Regions from separate parts of the Companilactobacillus zhachilii genome, predicted to be linked through region 2. Evidence: predicted binding sites of a transcription regulator. Region 2 holds the regulator's gene; the other holds the start of a gene.
The links. Region 2 encodes LexA, which represses DNA repair genes until DNA is damaged. Its sites were predicted from a motif close to CNAACANNTGTTNG; they were not measured.

Region 1 (6,190 bases), 400 kb from region 2:
TCAATTGCTCGATCAATATCAGTTAACATAGTAACTACCTCGCTTTTCGTGAAGCTATACTTTGTTGCTAACCCTATTTTAAAACAAAAGCTTTTTTTCTGTCGCCTATTAGCCTCAGTTTTAAGTTAATTTAACGTAAAGATTCCTTTACGTTGTGTCCAGTTCTAAAAATAGCCATAAGCAATATTAATTTTCAAATCAACATTACCTATGACTATTACTAATAAGTTTTTAATTTGTTACTTTTGTTTATTTAAAAGATAAGCATCATTACGTCGCTTCATGCGTTTAGTATACCAATAAAATAGTAGTAAATAAGCTAAAATGCAAAGAATGGTTATCAAGATAAACCGCATATCACCAGACGATGACTTACCAATCATAATCGCCAACAACTGCTCAATTGGCCCTTCTTTGGTAGCTGAACCAATCATTCCGATATTGGCACTATTATCTAATAAAATATTCTTAAACATTGATGTCATAAATGGAGCTGTCAATGTAGCTGAGTAAAGAAAGATTGGTATCTCGACAATTCCAATTACAATCATTCTCATAATCTTACCCCGAGTAACAACTAGTAACGAAGGCGTAATCCCCATCGCTATCAGGCCACCTAAAGGTATGATTTTATTACCAGGTAATAAAAATGCTTCAATAATTAAACAAGGGGCCAAAATATTAGCCACAGACCAAACTTCGGGACGACTGGACAGAAAAGCCCAATCCAAACCGATAAAGTGGATGTCTGTTCCCACTAATTGGTTAAGTTTATTAGTAATAACTTGAATGATTGGATCTAATGCTGATGTCAGCCAAGAACCAACGACATTGAACAATTCTACGAATGCTCCTAAGAGTAATCCTAAAGTAAAAATATCTTTGACCGGAATTTGACCAAATAAGCCAATCAAAACTCCCACAAAGAATCCTGTAGCAAATTTTGAACTCCAGAATCCAACTGCTTTGTTAAATTTAGCTGAATTGAGGTTTACGTTATCAATCTTAGGTACCAACAATGTACAAAGATCATTTAGTACCATTACAATCGGATTCATTAAATAATTCATGTGAGTTGATGTCATGGGACTACCATCACTATTCATCAGATCATTAAACGTCGGCTTCATTAAATCGGAATTAATGAACTTTAAAATTCCCAAAGCAATGACAAAAATTAAACTAACGAAGAAATTAGCTCCCATATAAACTGCTAATAATCCGACAAATGACAGATGCCATATATCAAAAACATCAACATCTAAGGTTTGGGTCCAGTGATAACGGAGCAAAATCAAGTTCACTATTATCATTACTAGCAAAATCAACAAGTTATAAGCCGAACTCCAAGTAATAATTGCTGCCGGCGTCCATCCCAAGTCAATGATATTCAATGACTTAGTGGTTTGTTGTATCAATTGCTCGATATCAGGATTATACGTCTGCATTAATAAAACAACTAGTGACGTTGTTGCCATAATCGCAATAAGAAATTTAACAACGCTTTCTACCATTTTAGTAACTTTTAGTTTTCCATAAATCATCAGAGCTACCAAAATTAGACAGACAATCACGAGTCCATTAGCATAATTTAAAATATTTAGCAAAATACGTTCCCCCCAGAACAAAAGACTAAGAAAATATCTTCCTTAGCCTTTTAATATTTATATTTTACAATATGTCATTATTTATTTTGATTGTGTTCTTTAAGATAATCTTGAGCCCACTTCATATATTTAGCATCTTCAGCAGCATCTTGTGATGTCAAAATCTTAGGACCATCAGCTGTTATAGCTAAAGTATGTTCATATTGAGCTGACCATGAACCATCGGCACTGGCATAATAAATCCAGTCATCATTAGGGTCCTTGAGTGAACGGTCAACAATCTCCCAAGTACCTTCGTTAATCATTGGTTCAATTGTAATCGTCATCCCATTCTTCAAACGCAAGCCCTTGCCAGGTTCACCGTAGTGCAATACATCTGGCTCTTCATGCATTGTAGGTCCAATTCCATGTCCACAAAGATCACGAACATCACCGTAGCCATGTTCATCTTCAGTAAAGTGTTGAATTGCATAACCGATATCACCTAAACGATTACCCTCAACACTTTGGGCAATTCCTAAGTAAAGTGACTTCTTAGTTACTTCCATCAAATCAGAAGTTTCTTGAGTAACTGAACCTACCGCATAACTCCAGCAAGAATCACTTTCATAGCCCTTGTAATTTACGGTCATATCAACTTTAACAATGTCACCTTCTTGCAAAATCAAGTCCTTACGAGGAGTACCATGAGCAACTTCATCGTTAACATCAACACATGTGGCATATTTGTAACCCTCAAAACCTTTTTCAGAAGGAGTTGCTCCGTGACTAACAATGTAGTCATTAGCAAACTCTTCAATTGAATAAGCGGAAATACCTGGTTTAATCATATCGCGCAAGCCCAAGTGGACTCCTGCCAAAATTTTACCAGATTCACGCATTCCTTCAATTTCTCGTTCTGATTTTAATGTAATCATATAATAAATTTCCCCCAATTATCCTTTATGATATTTTTTATGAAAATCGGTACTTGCTAAAGTAATTTTTATTGTCTGTGCAGTAGTTTTAGGAATTCCCAATTCAGTCAATTGATCAATTGTGGCCTCTTTCATCTTCTTAACCGAACCAAATTTCTTTAACAATTTCGTTCTTGTTTTAGGACCAACACCTTGAATGTTATCTAAACGCGATGATAAGGCATTCTTGCTACGAGTTTTACGTTGGAAAGTAATGGCAAAGCGGTGAACTTCATCTTGAATTCTCTGTAACAAATAAAAGCCCTGACTCTTCCGATCCAACGATACATCTTGACCATCCTCACCAAAAATCAAATGCGAGGTATTATGATGATCATCTTTGACCATCCCAGCTACTGGAATATTAATTCCTAATTCATTTTGCAAGACATCCATAACAGCACGTAATTCAATGATACCACCATCCATCAAGATTAAATCTGGTAAAGAGTCATTTTCCTTAATTAATCTTGAATATCGCCGATAAATCACTTCTCTAGTATTGGCAGCTTCATCCGCACCTGATTGATGTTCGACTTCACCTTTAATTTTGTATTTTCGATAACCACTCTTTTCAGGACGACCATCCTTAAACATAACCATCGCAGAAACTGGATTCGTTCCTTGAATATGCGAGTGGTCAAATGATTCAATAATATGTCCATAAGGCAAGTTGAGCGCCTCAAAAATTTGTTGTTGGGCACCATAAGTCTGGCGATTATCTAATTCCATCAAACGGAACTTTTCTTGTAGAACCAACTTAGAATTTTCAGCCGCCATATCCATTAGATCTCGCTTTTGACCACGTTGCGGCGTTCTAAATGGGATATTCAATACTTGTGATAATGTATCTTTATCCAAATTGTCGGGTACTAAAATTTCCTTTGGCAAGACTTGGTTGCGACGATTGTAAAATTGTAAGATAAAGGTCGATAACTCTTCCTCAGGAGTATTGATACATGCGAAAACTTTCTTTTCCCGTTTCATCAAACGTGCTTGACGAATAAAGAAGATCTGTATTGATATCCAACCCTTTTCAACGTAATAATTAAAAATATCACGCGGTGTACTGTCATTTGAAATAATCTTTTGTTTTTCAACCGTTGTTTCAATATATTTAATTTGATCTCGCAATTCAGCGGCACGTTCAAATTCCATCTTATCAGAAGCTTTTTCCATCCGGTTTTCCAATTGGCGCTTTATTTCACCAACATTTCCGCCTAAAAACTTCTTGATTTTTTCAATTTGAGCATCATATTTCTCCTTAGGAACCGTTTGAAAGCACGCACCCAAACACTGCCCCATATGATAGTACAAACAAGGACGACCCAAATGACCTTGACATCGACGCAAAGGATAAACCTTTTGCAAAAAGTTCAACGTATTAGATGCAGCCCAAACATTGGGATAAGGTCCAAAATAGTAGGCCCCATCTTTTTTGATCAAACCAGTAATTTCCATCTTTGGATCACTTTCGTTAGTAATCTTAATATATGGATAGCCCGTACCACGCTTCAACTTAATGTTGTAATATGGCTGGTGCTTTTGGATCAACGTAATTTCGAGCAAAAAAGCTTCCTTATCATTAGAAGTGATAATTGTTTCAAAATCACGAATTTCAGAAACTAACCGAGCCGTCTTTCCCTCATGCGAACTTTTGAAATACGAACGTACCCGATTTTTCAAATTCTTAGCCTTACCAACGTAGATAATCTTCGAATTAATATCCTTCATCAGATAGCAACCTGGACGTGGTGGTAGAAGACTTAATTTATGTTCCAAATATTCAGTTGCCAACAATATCCCTCCTCAACGCGTTTTTAGAAAACTTCAACCTCTTGTAATATTAATTTAAACAATTTAATTGTCAACAAAAATGCAACCATATGTTCTATTATACAATTTTTATAATAATTTTCCTCTCACACAAGCCTCTGTTCTAACATTTTGTCTAATCCATTCAATTTTTCTGGATATCTTACAAAGTAGCGAACGTACTAACTCGAAGAAGTAAAAAACTTAAGTTGCTGTGAGATAGCATACTAAAGTATTCCCGATAGGTGCCAGTTAATTTTTTTACTATAGATTTCAAATTATCTTAAAAATTGAAACATACTCCAATTCTCATGACTCTAGTCATAAATAGCATAATAATACTAAAATTATTCATTATTAATTCAAAAACTAACAATAAACTAGCCGGAAAGAGCAAGAAATTTTGGTCGCTGTGCAGGTGGCGTTGGCGCTTTAGCGTCTACACCACGGGACGATTTTTGAAACTCGCGGTTTGTGCGAGGTTCAAAATCGAGACTGGAGACCTTGCGCTCCAGTCGGTCCCCATAGCGACCAAAATTTTCTTGCTCTTGGAGGCGGCATATTTAACTACCCCCACAAAAAAAGCAAGACAAATAATTGTTATTTATTCTTGAAGGTCTTATAATATAGTTAATTATAAAGAAACTTGAAAGGGGCTGATACCGATGGGCCTAACAGTGAAACGTGAAAGTGATTTTGGCAGTTTATTTGATAAGTTTGCCTCTCTTCCCGATGATGTAAAAGAAAACGTAAAACGCGTAGATTCTGCAGATAAGAAATCTTCGAAAGATCAAAAGAATCTTAAAGATAAAAAATAAACTTCTCTTGTTTAATGTCACTTCTAGTAAGTGAAGGAATGCCATTTATTTTTACTATTTCTTTAACAAGAACCCTTTTGATAAAGGAAAAGACCTAGGACGTTTGTCTTAGGTCTTTTTTGTCTGGTTAAAAAAGTTTATCACTGTCAGAATTAACATTGCCACCAACTGCTAAAACTTGAAAAGAAACTAACAACATCTGTAGTGCTGGCATGTAAATTAAGACTAGCGTCCAAACAATTATTTCCGCACCCATGAATTTCCAACTAGTTAAGGCACGATAAATTTTCATATCACGAATACTCTTTGCCACTTTAGGATAACCCGCCAACTCATTTTCTCTAGCAATCGTATAGGTTAAGATTACATAAGCAAATGACCATAAGGCATACACGATTGTATAAAATATTTCTGGACCTTGAGCATTCAAATCACGTCCTACCCAAGCAGTGGCTACCGGAATAAATGACGTCGTAAACATCCAAAAGTTATTTGTCCAGAAAACTTTCCTTGTAATAACCTTTGCCTTACTAAACATATAATGATGATTGTACCAAGCAATCCCGATAAATAACCAACCGACCGCATACGAAATCATATATGGTATCTGTGAAATAATCGCAGACAATTTAGCAGACTCCGGTGTCTTAAACTCTAAAATCATAATAGTTAAAACAATTGCAATAATAGCATCAGTAAAAGCCTCAACTCTTGACTTATTCAAAATAATTCCCTCCCTCTAGAGCAGGAAAATTATAGCAATAAATCAGAATCGAGGCTTTTCTATTATGGTAATTATTTTTAACATAAATCGAATCAATTTTTCAAAATAAATACTGTTGTATCAAACCGTTCCATAGTCACCACTAAAGTTAACTTTAGTTTGAATAAAGTCGGCTGCAATAACCGGTAGATTAACATCCCTACCCTTGTCATTGAGGTAACTGTCGGTTGCCAAAACTCGTCCATAAAACTTGATTGGATCGTTCTCTTG
Region 2 (6,190 bases):
GGATTTTTTTAGAGTGACATAAACTTTAACTAATTTCATAATTCTCTCCTATTTATCTTGTAGTCGTTGTAAGACTGATTGATATGTTTGAACTAAATCGCCTTCATGCTTACGAAAGACATCTTTATCCATTGAATGATGGTCTGACTTATTCCATAAGCGACAATTATCGGGCGAAAATTCATCAACCAAAATAATTTCATTGTTGTATTCACCAAATTCCAATTTAAAATCAACTAAATCAAAATCGGCTTTTTCAAAAAATGGAATCAATAATTGGTTAATTTTCAAGGTTTCTTCTTTGATATATTCAATTTCAGCTTTATCAGCAATCTTTAACGCATGAATCTGTGATTCGTTGATAACTGGATCATCTAAAGCATCGCTCTTGTAATAAAATTCAATGATTGGGTCAGTTAATCTTTGACCTTCTTCAATACCAAACTTACGTACGAGCGAACCAGAAGTAATATTTCTTAAAACGACTTCCAATGGAAATACTTGAGTTTTCTTAACTAACTGTTCATGATCAGAAAGGTTTTTAACTAAATGAGTTCTAATACCATTTTCAATTAAGTAATTAAAAACTAACTGAGAAATCTGACAATCTAGTACACCTTTTCCCGGTAAGATTTCTTTTTTCTTACCATTTAAAGCAGTCGCTTGATCTTTATAAACGATTAACACTTCGTCATCATTGTCAGCTTGATAAACATTCTTGGCTTTTCCGGTATAAAGTAAATTATTTTCTGTCATCATTTACACATCCCAAATTGAATTATTTTCGATAGCTTCTTTTGTAGCTTGTAGATCAGAACTCAAAATTGTAATATGTCCCATCTTGCGGTTATCCTTCACAGCTTCTTTACCATAATCGTGGAAATGCCATTCTGGATGCTTAACTAATTCAGCTTTAGCATTCTCTAAATGTTGACCAAGTAAATTAACCATTGCTGCTGGCTGTAATAGTTCAATTTTGGGCATTGCTAAATTACAAACACCGCGGATATGGGCATCAAACTGCGAGATGTTACATGCTTCAATTGTTAAATGACCTGAATTATGAGGACGTGGCGCAATTTCATTTACAAATACCTCGTCATTACTAGATACGAAAAATTCAATACACATTGTTCCAACAAGTTCAAGTTTTTTAGCTAACCCTTCTCCAACTTGATAGATATGTTGTTCAACAGCTTCACTGATATCAGCGGGACAAGTACTCAAATGTAAAATATTGTGACGATGAACATTTTCAATTACTGGAAAAATCGAAGTTTCACCGCGACTATTTGCCGAAACAACTACTGAGACTTCCTTCTTCAAATTGATTTTCTTCTCTAACATACAAGGACCTTGCATGAGTAAGGCTTCAATATCGGCGTAGCAGACTTTTTCTGGATCATCAATCAAAATCTGGCCTTTGCCATCATAACCACCACGGATAGTTTTTAAAATAACTGGAGTTTGAAGTTTCTCAACACCACGATGATATTCAAAAATATTTTCAATCAGTAAATGTGGCACTACTTTAAAGCCACTAGTTTCAATAAATTCTTTTTCGGATACACGATTTTGGGTAACACTCAATGCCTTAGTTCCTTGAGGTACTTGAGTGTATTTTTTTACTTCATTGATGGCTTTGGCATCGACATTTTCAAATTCATAAGTCAATACATCGCAAGCCTTGGCTAATTCAATCAATTTATCCAAATCATCATAGTCAGCCACGATTTGACCATCTGAAACTTGAGCCGCTGGGCAATTTGGCTGTGGATCTAAAATGATTACCTTATATCCCATTTCTTTGGCTGAAAATGACATCATCTGACCCAATTGACCGCCACCGATAATGCCAATAGTTGCTCCTGGTAATAATGTCTTATCCAAGGTTTGCCCCACTTTCTACGGATTTATCATGCATTGCTTGAACGTAATCTGATAAATTCTTTTGATATGTTTGATTAGTTAATGCACAAATTTTCGTTGCTAGAATGGCAGCATTCTTGGCTCCTGCTTCACCAATGGAAACTGTTGCAACTGGTACGCCAGCTGGCATTTGGACAATTGATAACAATGAGTCCATACCTTTTAAGTATTTCGAAGGAACTGGTACACCAATTACTGGCAGACTAGTTGAAGAGGCAATCATTCCTGGTAAATGAGCTGCACCTCCAGCTCCAGCTATGATAACTCGATAATTTTCATGAGCTTGGTTAGCAAAATCTAACATCTCATGTGGCATCCGGTGCGCCGAAATCACTTTTGTTTCAAAACTAACTCCCAGTTGTGTCAAAACATCAAGTGTGTTTTGCATCACCTTTAAGTCAGAAATTGATCCCATAACTATTGCTACGTCGTGCATTCCTTTTTCCACCTTTCTCGCTTTGGTATTCAAAGTTTATCAGGGATTGAAAATACTTTCAATGCTAAATACGCATTTTAATCAATTATTTTTACCTATTGTTCGTATTTATCGTTTACATTTTGTATTTAATAATTATAAAAATATTAATAGTTCGTGTTTAGCTAAAGATTTATTTTTTGGGATAAAAAAATAAGCGGTACACATATAAAAATATGCATATCGCTTATTGGACCTGACTATTTGTTATTCTTTTGTGAATTCTTCATAGTATTCATTAATTGATTTAGCTTCTTTTGTGAAGGCTTTTGGCCCATTTGTGCCATCATTTGTCTGATCATATCAGCACTGATTGGTGGATTGTCTTGGAAGTATTTCTTCATGTACCATCTGGCAGCGAAGAAACCGCCGACTAAACCAACCAACAAAGCTATAACACCAACGACGATTGTTGTACCCATTTATGTTCTCACCCTTTCCATATACCTATTAATATTACAAAAAAAATTAGCTAATTGAAAGTCTAATCGTCACGTAATCCCTTTTTGCGTTGAATTTCTCGAACTTTTTCAGGAGTGACTTCATTTCCTTCTTTATCATACACTTGCAACATCTCAATTTGTGACTTAAATGCTGCTCGGAAGTTCTTCAAGTATTCCTTACGTAATTGTGCTTGTTGATCTTCCTCTTCTTTAGTAATAGTACCTGCTTTAGCCTTATGAGCTAACTCATTAATCTTCTTGAGCAATTCGTCTTGTTCGTTCATTATTTCAATTCCCCTCGATACAATCGAACACTTGTTTGAAACTGTATTCAAATTTTGATACAATCTATTTAAGATATTAACAATGAGGTGTTCTAATGTCAAAAGCTGAAGGCTCTAAACAGTCACAAATTTTACAATGCATTTATGATTATTTAGATGAACATGGATATCCGCCAACTGTTAGGGAAATCTGCGAAGCTGTAGATTTGTCTTCAACGTCAACGGTTCATGGTCACCTATCTCGTCTGGAGAAAAAAGGATTTATCCAACGTGATCCAACCAAACCTCGAGCTATTGAGCTTACTGGTGCTGGTTTAAATTCAATTGGTATTAAATCAAAGCAAATCCCTATCCTTGGTGCCGTTGCCGCTGGTCAACCAATTACAGCCGAAAGAAATCCTGATGGATACTTCCCTATTCCACCTGACTTGAATCGTGATTCTGGCGAATTATTCATGCTAGAGATTCATGGAGAAAGTATGATCAACGCGGGAATCTATGATGGCGACCACGTAATCGTTCATGAACAAAATTTCGCTAATAACGGTGAAATTATTATCGCTATGACTGAAGATATCGAAGCTACATGTAAGAGATTCTATCAAGAAAACGGACATTACCGCCTACAACCAGAAAACGATACAATGGATCCAATTATTTTAGACAACGTCGAAATTCTTGGTAAAGTTGTTGGATTATATCGTTCACAAATTTTTTAATAAGTGCCGCATTAAAAGCTAGATGTTTTTGCTGGATTTACCAGGAAAAAATATCTAGCTTTTTTTATTCGATTCTATAACCAAAACGGTTAAATATTTTACCTCTAAGAAGTTTACTTATGTTTAATGACACGTACTCGGTAAACTTCTTTAATCTTTTCTAACGCTGCTATTAAAGCACTTTGATTCTCTACTGGCAAGTCGTCTACATCAATAATAGTGTATGCGATTTTTTCTTTTGCGGCGTTAGACATCGTTTCAATATTGATACCCCTTGTCGCAATTTGTGTACTGATTTGTCCAACCATATTGGGAACATTTTGATGAATTACGGTTACTCGATAAGCCGTTTCAAATGGTATTTGCATATTTGGCAAATTGACACAGTTCGTTGTATCACCACTTTCCAAATAATCCATTACAGTATTGGCTCCTTGAATGGCCCCGTTTGATTCTGCCTCTAGAGTTGAGCCACCAATATGGGGTGTAATAGTAATATTGGGATGGTCTGCAATAATCGGTTCGCCAAAGTCCGTACAATAATGACTGATTTTTTGGCTACGAATGGCCTTAATAACAGCTTGGTTATCGACAATGCCAATCCTTGAATAATTGAATAAAACAACCCCGTCTTTCATTTCTGAGATCTCTTTAGTTGTTAAGAGATTAATTGTTTCATTATTCTTAGGCACATGAACAGTTACAAAGTCAGCTCCCTTAACAGCTTTTTTAATAGAATCCACCCGTTTAACTCGATTATTGATGCGCCAGGCAGCGTTAGCTGATAAGTATGGATCATAGCCGATAACTTTCATCCCTAAAGCTAAAGCTGCATTAGCGACCATTGAACCTACATTACCCAAACCTATTACAGCGATTCGTTTTCCTGCTAGTTCAGTTCCATTAAACTTAGTTTTATCTTTTTCCGTTCGTTGAGAAACATCAGCTTCAGTATGTCTATCAGAATAATCATGTGCCGCAAATAAATTCCGTGCGGTCGCAATCATTAGTGAAATGACTAATTCTTTAACAGCATTAGCATTACTGCCAGGAGTGTTGAAAACGGCAATTCCCTGTTCTGTTGCTCGTCCTAATGGCACATTATTAACACCTGCACCAGCACGAACAATTGTCTTTAAGCTTTCTGGAAAATCAGCTTTTAAAAGATTGACCGACCGGATTAAATAAGCATCCGGTTCATCAGTTTGATTAATGGTAAAGTCTTCTGTGAAAGTATCCAAACCGGCCTGAGCAATGGCATTAAAAGTTTTAACTGCATACATTAGTGTTTCCCCCTATAATTTTTTTCAAAATTTTTCAAAAAATCAACCAAGTGTTCAACCCCTTCATAGGGCATTGCATTGTACAAACTAGCTCTCATACCACCAACCAAACGGTGGCCTTTAATATTAACTAGTCCGCTTTCGGCCGCCTGACTAACCACTTGTTGATCAATTTCGGGATTACCAGTCACAAAGACAACATTTGTTAACGAACGGTCTTTTTTAATAACTGGTGCTTCAAACAATTTTGAATTATCTAAGAAATCATATAGTAAACCTGATTTTTGACGGTTACGATGTTCCATTTCATCAATTCCACCTTGATTTTTTAACCATTGAAGAACTAATCCTGCTGCATAAATTGCGAAAACTGGTGGTGTATTAAACATTGATTCCTTTTTTGCAAACAACTGATAATCAAGCATACTTGGTAAATTAGGTACTTTTCCAATCAAATCATCGCGAACGATTACAATAGTCAATCCGGCAATACCCAAATTCTTCTGTGCTCCGGCCATAATTGCTCCAAATTGTTTCACATCATAACGTTGACCCATAAAATTGGATGACATATCACCCACTAATTCAGTCGTATCGGTATTGGGCAACTGTGTATAGGCCGTACCTTCAATGGTATTATTAGTTGTGATATGCAGGTAATCATACGTATCTTTTTGAAGCTTTTCCAAACTTGGCAATTTAGTATAATGATCCTTTTCAGAAGAATCCAAGACATCAACTTTTACACCAACTCGTTTGGCTTCTGCTCCAGCACGTTCTGCCCAATGACCACTATCTAGCAAAGCAATCCGATGATATTTATTTGCCAAATTTAGTGGAGCCGCAGTGAATTGCAATGTACAACCACCTTGGAAAAAGAGCACTTGATAATTATCAGGTATCTTTAATAAGTCACGCATATCTTGTTGTGCCTTTTGGAAAATCTCTTCAAACAGAGCGGATCGATGAGAGATTTCCATAACACTCATGCCTGAATTTTTGTATGAAGGTAAATCATTTTTAATTTCTTGAATCACTTCAGCAGGCATCGTTGCAG

Region 1: the regulator LexA is predicted to act here: its motif matches at 4,443-4,456, upstream of uvrC (excinuclease ABC subunit UvrC).

Annotation. Positions count from the first base shown of each region.
Region 1 covers NZ_CP031933.2:1,548,313-1,554,502, forward strand. The annotation lists gene D1B17_RS07020 (hypothetical protein) at 1-29, opposite strand, end outside; gene D1B17_RS07025 (PTS transporter subunit IIC) at 240-1,607, opposite strand; gene map (type I methionyl aminopeptidase) at 1,685-2,524, opposite strand; gene uvrC (excinuclease ABC subunit UvrC) at 2,543-4,360, opposite strand; gene D1B17_RS12620 (SPJ_0845 family protein) at 5,044-5,196, shown strand; gene D1B17_RS07040 (TMEM175 family protein) at 5,324-5,920, opposite strand; gene D1B17_RS07045 (hypothetical protein) at 6,041-6,190, opposite strand, start outside.
Region 2 covers NZ_CP031933.2:1,149,010-1,155,199, reverse strand. The annotation lists gene purS (phosphoribosylformylglycinamidine synthase subunit PurS) at 1-39, opposite strand, end outside; gene purC (phosphoribosylaminoimidazolesuccinocarboxamide synthase) at 49-756, opposite strand; gene purK (5-(carboxyamino)imidazole ribonucleotide synthase) at 760-1,890, opposite strand; gene purE (5-(carboxyamino)imidazole ribonucleotide mutase) at 1,883-2,365, opposite strand; gene D1B17_RS05155 (YneF family protein) at 2,605-2,826, opposite strand; gene D1B17_RS05150 (DUF896 domain-containing protein) at 2,889-3,131, opposite strand; gene lexA (transcriptional repressor LexA) at 3,227-3,850, shown strand; gene D1B17_RS05140 (phosphoglycerate dehydrogenase) at 3,964-5,133, opposite strand; gene serC (3-phosphoserine/phosphohydroxythreonine transaminase) at 5,133-6,190, opposite strand, start outside.